DNA from 2 places in the Streptomyces sp. 4N124 genome. Region 2 is predicted to be linked to the other one. Evidence: riboswitches for the same ligand, from Rfam matches in the RefSeq annotation. Region 2 holds a riboswitch; the other holds the start of a gene.

Region 1 (4,412 bases), on a different contig from region 2:
AGGATGCGGGCACCGTCCAGAGTACGGCGCTGCCGCTCCTTGAAGTCCTCCGAGGCGGCGACCTTGAAGGCGACCGCCTTGGCGGCGATCACATGCTCCAGGGGCCCGCCCTGCTGACCGGGGAACACCGCCGAGTTGATCTTCTTCGCCAACTCGGCGGTGGAAAGGATCACTCCGCCGCGCGGGCCGCCCAGCGTCTTGTGGGTGGTCGTGGTGACCACGTGCGCGTGCGGGACGGGGTTGGGGTGCAGCCCGGCTGCCACCAGACCGGCGAAGTGCGCCATGTCGACCATCAGATACGCGCCGACCTCGTCCGCGATCCGGCGGAACGCGGCGAAGTCCAGCTGCCGCGGGTAGGCCGACCAGCCCGCCACGATCAGCTTCGGCTTGGACTCCTTGGCCAGCCGCTCGACCTCGGCCATGTCGACGACACCGGAGTCGTCCACGTGGTAGGCGACCACGTCGTACAGCTTGCCGGAGAAGTTGATCTTCATGCCGTGGGTCAGGTGCCCGCCGTGCGCGAGGTTCAGGCCCATGATCGTGTCGCCGGGCTTGAGCAGCGCGAACATCGCCGCAGCGTTGGCCTGGGCGCCCGAGTGCGGTTGGACATTCGCATGTTCGGCGCCGAACAGGTCCTTGACGCGGTCGATCGCGATCTGCTCGACCACGTCGACGTGCTCGCAGCCGCCGTAGTAGCGGCGGCCCGGGTAGCCCTCGGCGTACTTGTTGGTCAGGACGGAGCCCTGCGCCTCCATGACCGCGACCGGCGCGAAGTTCTCCGAGGCGATCATCTCGAGCGTGGACTGCTGGCGGTGCAGTTCGGCGTCGACGGCGGCGGCGACGTCCGGGTCCAGTTCGTGCAGGGGGGTGTTGAGGACAGACATGCTGGTGCGACTCCTCAGCCGGCGGAAAAGGCGGTGTACTCGTCGGCGGAGAGCAGGTCGGACGGGTCCTGGGCGACACGTACCTTGAAGAGCCAACCGCCTTCGAAGGGGGCGGAGTTCACCAGCGACGGGTCGTTGACCACGTCCTCGTTGACCTCGGTGATCTCGCCGCTGACCGGGGAGTACAGGTCGCTGACCGACTTGGTCGACTCCAGCTCGCCGCAGGTCTCGCCCGCGGTCACGGTGTCGCCGACCGTGGGGAGGTCGACGAAGACGACATCGCCGAGCGCGTTGGCCGCGTGCTCCGTGATGCCGACTGTCGCGACGCCGTCCTCGGCGGCCGACAGCCACTCGTGCTCCTTGCTGTAGCGCAGCTGCTGGGGGTTGCTCATGGCCTGAATTCTCCTGTACGCGGGGGAGTGCTGGTGAATGGGGGACTACGGAAGACGGTTGTGAGCAGGGAGGATGTGCCCGGCATCACAGCCCAGTGTCTACTTCTGGCGCTTGTAGAACGGCAGCGCCACGACCTCGTACGGCTCGTGGCTGCCGCGGATGTCCACACCGACCCCGGCCGTGCCGGGTGCCGCGTGTGCGGCGTCGACGTAGGCCATCGCGATCGGCTTGCCCAGGGTGGGGGAGGGGGCGCCGGAGGTGACCTCGCCGATCACCTCGCCGCCGGCGACGACGGCGTACCCGGCGCGCGGCACCCGGCGGCCCTCGGCGACGAGCCCGACGAGGACGCGCGGAGGGTTCGACTGGGCCCGGGCGGCAGCCTCGGTCAGCGCCGCGTGCCCGACGAAGTCGCCCTCCTTCTCGAACTTCACCACCCGGCCGAGCCCGGCGTCGAAGGGCGTCAGCGCGGTCGACAGCTCATGCCCGTACAGCGGCATGCCCGCCTCCAGGCGCAGGGTGTCCCGGCAGGAGAGGCCGCACGGGACCAGGCCGGCGCCCTCGCCCGCCTTGGTCAGCGCCTGCCACAGCTCGACCGCGTGCTCCGGCTTCACGAACAGCTCGAAGCCGTCCTCGCCGGTGTAGCCGGTGCGTGTGATGAGAGCGGGGACGCCGGCGACGGTGCCGGGCAGGCCGGCGTAGTACTTCAGTCCGTCGAGGTCGGCGTCGGTGAGCGACTTCAGGATGCCGGGGGACTCGGGGCCCTGGACGGCGATGAGGGCGTAGGCGTCGCGGTCGTCGCGCACCTCGGCGTCGTACGACTCGGAGCGCTCGATCAGCGCGTCCAGAACAATCTGCGCATTACCGGCGTTCGCCACGACCAGGTACTCGGTCTCGGCCAGCCGGTAGACGATCAGGTCGTCGAGGATGCCGCCGTCCTCGCGGCAGATCATGGTGTAGCGGGCGCGGCCGGGTTTGACGGCACTGATGTTGCCGACGAGGGCGTAGTCCAGGAGTGCTGCGGCCTGGGGGCCGGTCACCGTGATCTCGCCCATGTGTGAGAGGTCGAAGAGCCCGGCCCGGGTGCGTACGGCGAGGTGCTCCTCGCGCTCGGAGCCATAGCGCAGGGGCATGTCCCAGCCGGCGAAGTCGGTCATCGTCGCGCCCAGCGAACGATGCAGGGCATCGAGCGCGGTGTGACGGAGAGGCGTACTGCTCATCGGATCTGCTCCCAAAGGCATGACAGGCGAGGAAAGTTCCTCCCCATCTGTCATCGGAACCTGAGAGGTTCGCCGTGACCGGTGAAGATCACGGTTTGCACCTTGGGTGGAGCCACTGCGGCAGCGGCCCGCTTTTCAGATGTGCCTCGCCCGCGCGGTAACGGGGCCTGAGAGATTCAAGGGAGGGACTTGCTCCTTCGGCGCCCCAGCGACAGCGGTGCTGGGAACTCTCCCGCGCGGATTCAAGCGGCCGGTATGCAGTTGGCGCGCACATCATTGCACGCATCCGCCGACCGCGGCAGGGGGACCTTTTCAAGGCGGCCGTCCGCAGGGGCCGCGCAGGGGTCACCGTCGGGCACAGTGGCCTGTAGCAGGCTTGTTGCGGGAAGCGGACGTAATCGGGAGGGCCGCGTATTACCTTCTCTTTACACTCGACGGGGATGGGAACTCCCGACCCCATGGGGAGGACGATCACGGTGAACAGGATCACGGCGTACGCCACCAGCTCGGCCCTCGCGCTGCCCGAGCAGCCCACGGCTCCGGCCAGGGAGGCCTGCGGCGCGCACCGGGCGCCCGTCGTCCGGGATCTGCGCGACCGGGCCGGCCGCAGCCCGCACGCACTGCTCTTCGGCCCCAAGGACCTCGTCGTGATCACCGGCCTGCCCGGAAGCGGAAAGTCCACGCTGATGGCGCGCACGGTGAAGGGCATCCGGATCGACTCCCAGGACACCCGCGACCGCTGGGACACCCACGCGCCCCGCTTCCTGCCGTACGCGGTCTACCGCCCCCTGGTCCGCCTCGCGCACTACACCGGACTGCGCCGCGCCCTGCGCACCGGCACCGGAGTCGTCGTCCACGACTGCGGTACGCAGTCCTGGGTGCGCCGCTGGCTGTCCCGCGAGGCCCGCCGCCGCGGCGGCACCCTGCACCTCCTGCTGCTCGACGTCGCGCCCGGCACCGCCCTGGAGGGCCAGCGCGAACGCGGCCGCGGTGTCTCCCGCTACGCCTTCCTGCGCCACCGCACGGCGGCCGCCCGGCTGATCCGCTCCGTGGAGCGCGGTGATCTGCCCGACGGCTGCGGCTCCGCGGTCCTGCTCGACCGCGACGCGGCGGACGTGCTGCGCCGGATCGGCTTCACGGGCTGAGGCTTCACGGGCTGAACCCGGTATTCCACCCGCTAGCCTTTGAGTCACAGCAGTGATCTCGGCAGGCGGTTGACAGCAGATGGACTTCCCAGGGGACTTCCCGGACTTCCCGGCACAGGCACACCCCCACCCCCACGGGGGCTGGCCCGGCAACGAGCTGGAGGAGGTGCTCTCGGCCTCCCTCAACGTCCCGGGGGCCGGCGGCAGGGTCATCGAAGTCCTCGGCCGCAGCTTCGTCTGGGTCCCGCTCCCGAATGGCGGCGGCCCGGACAGCGTCCCGCTCGACCTGCCCACACTCGAACTCGGCGGCCAGGCCTACGTCCCGGTGTTCAGCTCCGAGGAACAGTTCCGCCAGGTCGCCGGCTCCCACATGTCGTACACGATCGCCCCCGCGGTGGAGTTCGCCCGCGGCCTGCCCCCGCAGGTCGGCATCGCGGTCAACCCCGACGGCGTGGTCGGCATACCCCTCCCGCCGCCCGCCGTCGCCGAACTCTGCCGGGTGGGCCGCACCCCCCTGGACGGCCTCACCACCGGCGGCCGGGTCAAGCTCTACGAACCGGACTGGCAGGACGACCCCGTGGACTTCCTCTCCGCGGCAGCCACCGAGTTCGACCGGACCGGCGTGGTGACAACGGCCCGCCGCTGCCTGGCGGCGATCGAAACGGCCGACCCGGTCATGTTCGTCGGCGTCGAACTCAACCACTGGGAGGGCGACATCAGGGCCCTCCCCCTCGACGCCCTGGGCCGAGCCCTGGCCAAGGTCCCCGTGCAGT
Region 2 (4,412 bases):
TGCGGAATGCAGAAGGTCTTGTGCAGATTCAGATGCGAGACGTCACCGCCGAAGTGCCCCGGCTTGGCAAGCCCCACCAGGGCGTTGAGGTTGGCGCCGTCGACGTACACCTGGCCACCCGCCTCATGCACCTGCGCGCAGATGTCGGCGACATGCTCCTCGAACACACCATGCGTCGACGGGTACGTGATCATCAGCACCGAGAGCTCGTCGCGGTACTGCTCGATCTTCGCCCGCAGATCCGCCACGTCGATCTCGCCGTCCTCGGCGGTCTTCACGACGACGACCTTCATCCCGGCCATGACGGCACTGGCGGCGTTGGTCCCGTGCGCCGAGGACGGAATGAGGCACACGGTCCGCTGCTCGTCGCCGTTGGCCCGGTGATACCCGCGTACGGCGAGCAGCCCGGCGAACTCGCCCTGCGAACCGGCGTTGGGCTGCAGCGACACCTTGTCGTACCCGGTGACCTCGGCGAGCCGCTCCTCCAGCTCACGGATGAGCGTGAGGTAGCCCTGCGCCTGCTCGGCGGGCGCGAAGGGGTGCAGCTGCCCGAACTCGGGCCAGGTGACCGGCTCCATCTCGGTCGTGGCGTTGAGCTTCATGGTGCAGGAGCCCAGCGGAATCATGCCGCGGTCCAGCGCGTAGTCCCGGTCGGCGAGCCGGCGCAGATAGCGCAGCATCGCGGTCTCGGAACGGTGCTGGTGGAAGACGGGGTGGGTCAGGTACTCGTCGGCGCGCAGCAGCACGTCCGGCAGCGAGTCCGCCGCAGCGGCGTCCAGCGCCTCGATGTCGGCCTCGACCCCGAACGCGGTCCATACGGCGCCCACTTGGGCCCGATTCGTGGTCTCGTCGCAGGCGATCGACACGAGGTCGGCGTCCACCAGCCGCAGGTTGACGCCGTTCTCACGCGCGGCCGCGACGACCTCGGCAGCCCGCCCCGGAACCCGGACGGTGACGGTGTCGAAGTAAGCGCCGTGGACGACCTCGGCACCACCACTCCGCAGCCCCTCGGCGAGGATCGACGCATACCGGTGCGTCCGGCGAGCGATGCCCTTCAGCCCCTCGGGCCCGTGGTAGACGGCGTACATTCCGGCCATCACGGCAAGCAGCACCTGAGCGGTGCAGATGTTGCTGGTCGCCTTCTCTCGGCGGATGTGCTGCTCACGCGTCTGCAGCGCGAGCCGGTACGCCTTGTGCCCGTCCGCGTCGACGGACACGCCCACCAGCCGTCCGGGCAGGCTGCGCGCGAACTTCTCGTGTACGGCCATGTAGCCGGCGTGCGGCCCGCCGAAGCCCATCGGCACACCGAACCGCTGCGTCGTACCGACCGCGATGTCGGCACCCAGCTCACCCGGCGACTTCAGCAGCGTCAGCGCGAGCAGATCGGCGGCGACGGTGACAAGCGCGCCCAGCCCGTGCGCCTGGTCGATGACCGGCTTGATGTCGCGTACGGCACCGGAGGCGCCCGGGTACTGGATCAGCACGCCGTTGATCTCACGCTCGGCGAGCTCGGCCGGGATGCCCTCGCTGAGGTCGGCGACGACAACCTCGACGCCGGTCGGCTCGGCCCGCGTCTCGATCACGGCGATGGTCTGCGGCAGCGCGTCCGCGTCGACCAGGAACAGGCCCTTCTTGTTCTTGCCCATCCGCCGGGAGAGCGCCATCGCCTCGGCGGCGGCCGTGCCTTCGTCGAGCAGCGAGGCACCGGAGGTCGGCAGCCCGGTGAGGTCGGCGACCATGGTCTGGAAGTTGAGCAGCGCCTCTAGCCGCCCCTGGGAGATCTCCGGCTGGTACGGCGTGTAGGCCGTGTACCAGGCCGGGTTCTCCATGACGTTGCGCAGGATGACAGGCGGCGTGAAGGTCCCGTAGTACCCGAGCCCGATCATGGAGCCGAGCACCTGGTTGCGGTCGGCCAGCGTGCGCAGCTCGGCCAGCACCTCGGCCTCGGTGCGCGCGCCCGGCAACTCCAGGTCGTCGGCGTTCTTGATCACATCCGGCACCGCGGCGGCGGTCAGCTCGTCGAGGGAGCCGTAGCCGACCTGCGCGAGCATCTTGGCCCGCGCCTCCTGGTCGGGCCCGATGTGGCGCTGCTCGAAGGGGATTCCCTGTTCGAGCTCGGAGAGCGGAATGCGATGGGCGGTCATTGCGGAGGCCTCCTGGTCTGACACGACCTTTGAGGGACACCACGGCGCGGGTGCCCGGACGGCCTCCCCCTCTGTCATCTCAACCTGAGAGCTTCACCGGACGCCCAAGGGCACCCGGCTTTCACCGTCGGTGAGAGCGGAAGCCGTCGACACCCGCCCTGCTTTCCAGAGTGACCTCGTCCGTGCGGTACGTGAGCCTGAGAGATTCCGGGGAGGATTTGCTCCTTCGGCGCCTCCGGTGGTGTCCGGAGGACTCTCCCGCACGGGGTCAGCAGCCGCTGCCAGAGTACCAGCGAGGTCAACGCCGCAACCTTCGAGTGGCCACCTTGGTGAATCTGCTCTTTTGTAGTGCTTACGGATGAGTTGCGACCAATTGGAGGGCCCGTGCAGACCGACATCGATCCGCGCAACCTGATCGGCCGCAAGGCGTTCGACCGCAGTGGCACCAAGATCGGCACCATCGACGAGGTCTACCTCGACGACGCCACCGGAGTGCCGGAGTGGGCCGCCATACGCACCGGCCTGTTCAGCAGGGACGCCTTCGTCCCACTGGAGCCCAGCGAGCTGATAGAGGGGGCCCTGCATGTGCCCTTCGACCGCGCCCTGATCAAGGACGCCCCCGACTTCGGCGTCGGCCGCCACCTCTCACCGGAGCAGGAACTCCAGCTCTACCACCACTACGGCCTCGACGTCGCCCCACCGCCCTCGCTCCCGGACCGCGACTTCGGCAAGCTGGCCGGCACGGACGACACCTGAACCGGAGGCACCGCGGGCTCCTCCGGCACCTCAGACTCTTCCGGCGCGTCGGGTCTTCGCGGCACCAGCGGCAACGGATCCGCCGGCACCAGCTCGGGATCGTCGACCCGGAAGGTCCGGACCCTCCCGGGCTCGGAGTCGGGCGTCTCAAACCGCACGGTGACCCGCCCGAGCCCACTGCCCTGCACCCATCCGTGCCCGTACTCGCCATGTCGTACGTCATGCCCCGCCGGCCACCGCCGCTCCACGGGCGTCGGCTGCACCTCGGCCGGTTCGCCGGGCACAGGCTCCTCCACTTCACTCTCCGCCAGCTCCCCCGCCGCCTGTGCGAACAGGTCCTCCTGCGTGTAGTCGGCGAGCCCGCTGACGCCCACGCCCAGCAGTCGCACCCCGCCCGTGGTGTCCACGGACTCCAGCAGCCGGGCCGCGGCCTCCCGCACCACCCCGGGGTCGTCCGTGGGCCCGCGCAGGGTCTCCGACCGAGTCAGCGTGGAGAAGTCGTACCGCCGCACCTTCAGCACGATGGTCCGCCCGGACAGCCCGGCCCCGCGCAGCCGCCGCACACACCGGTCGGCGAGCCGCTGCACCTCCAGACCGACCCGGACCCGGTCGTGAATGTCCACGTCATAGGTGTCCTCGACCGACACCGACTTGGTCTCCCGCTCGGCCACCACGGGCCGGTCGTCGCGCGCCAGCGCCATGGCGTACAGCGCGTGTCCATGAGCGTTGCCCAGCAGTCGTACGAGCTCGTCCTCGCCCGCTTCGGCGATCTCGTCGACCGTGGTGATCCCGGCCCGCCGCAGATGGTCGCCCGTCGCCGGTCCGACCCCCGGCAGCGTCCGCACCGACATGGGCCCGAGCAGCGCCCGCTCGCTCCCCGGCTCGATCACCACCAGACCGTCGGGCTTGGCCTGCTCCGAGGCGATCTTCGCGAGCATCTTGGAGGCGGCGAGTCCGACCGACCCGGTGAGCCCGGTGACGGCCCGTATGTCGGCCCGCAGCTTCACCCCGGCCAGCCGCGCGGACGCCTCGTCCCAGGCCGCCCCACCGGCCTCCAGATCGACGAACGCCTCGTCCAGGCTCAGCGGCTCCACCAGCGGCGACAGATCCCCCAGCAGCCCCATCACCTGCTCACTGATCGACCGGTAGAACCCGAACCTCGGCACGAGATACGCGGCGTTCGGCGCGAGCCTCCGGGCCTGCGCCATCGGCATCGCCGAGTGAACCCCGAAGACACGCGCCTCGTAGGAACATGTCGCCACCACACCCCGGAGCCCGAGCCCGCCCACGATGACGGGCTTCCCGCGCAAGCTCGGCTTGGATGCCTGCTCCGCCGAGGCGAAGAAGGCATCCATGTCGAGATGCAGGATCGTGGGCGCGGTTCTCACATGTCCGATGCTGCCCTACGCCACTGACAATGCCCGTGAACCGCTGTTGAACGGGGCTCAGACCGCCCGGTTCCGCCGCCGCGCCAGTTCGTCGGCCGGATTGTTCCCGACGAGCGTCTCACCG

What was found. Region 2 has a riboswitch for glycine ahead of gcvP (aminomethyl-transferring glycine dehydrogenase). Riboswitches for the same ligand answer to the same signal wherever they lie in the genome.
Region 1: another riboswitch for glycine. It lies ahead of gcvT (glycine cleavage system aminomethyltransferase GcvT); the one in region 2 lies ahead of gcvP (aminomethyl-transferring glycine dehydrogenase).

The regions. Positions count from the first base shown of each region.
Region 1 covers NZ_JBQQBS010000006.1:17,615-22,026, forward strand. Annotated here, with positions in the region: gene glyA (serine hydroxymethyltransferase) at 1-884, opposite strand, end outside; gene gcvH (glycine cleavage system protein GcvH) at 899-1,276, opposite strand; gene gcvT (glycine cleavage system aminomethyltransferase GcvT) at 1,376-2,494, opposite strand; glycine riboswitch at 2,532-2,639, opposite strand; glycine riboswitch at 2,640-2,739, opposite strand; gene ACTWQO_RS07790 (AAA family ATPase) at 2,935-3,639, shown strand; gene ACTWQO_RS07795 (enhanced serine sensitivity protein SseB) at 3,719-4,412, shown strand, end outside.
Region 2 covers NZ_JBQQBS010000007.1:8,997-13,408, reverse strand. Annotated here, with positions in the region: gene gcvP (aminomethyl-transferring glycine dehydrogenase) at 1-2,144, opposite strand, end outside; glycine riboswitch at 2,320-2,415, opposite strand; gene ACTWQO_RS08960 (PRC-barrel domain-containing protein) at 2,529-2,900, shown strand; gene ACTWQO_RS08955 (DNA polymerase IV) at 2,822-4,288, opposite strand; gene ACTWQO_RS08950 (MerR family transcriptional regulator) at 4,346-4,412, opposite strand, start outside.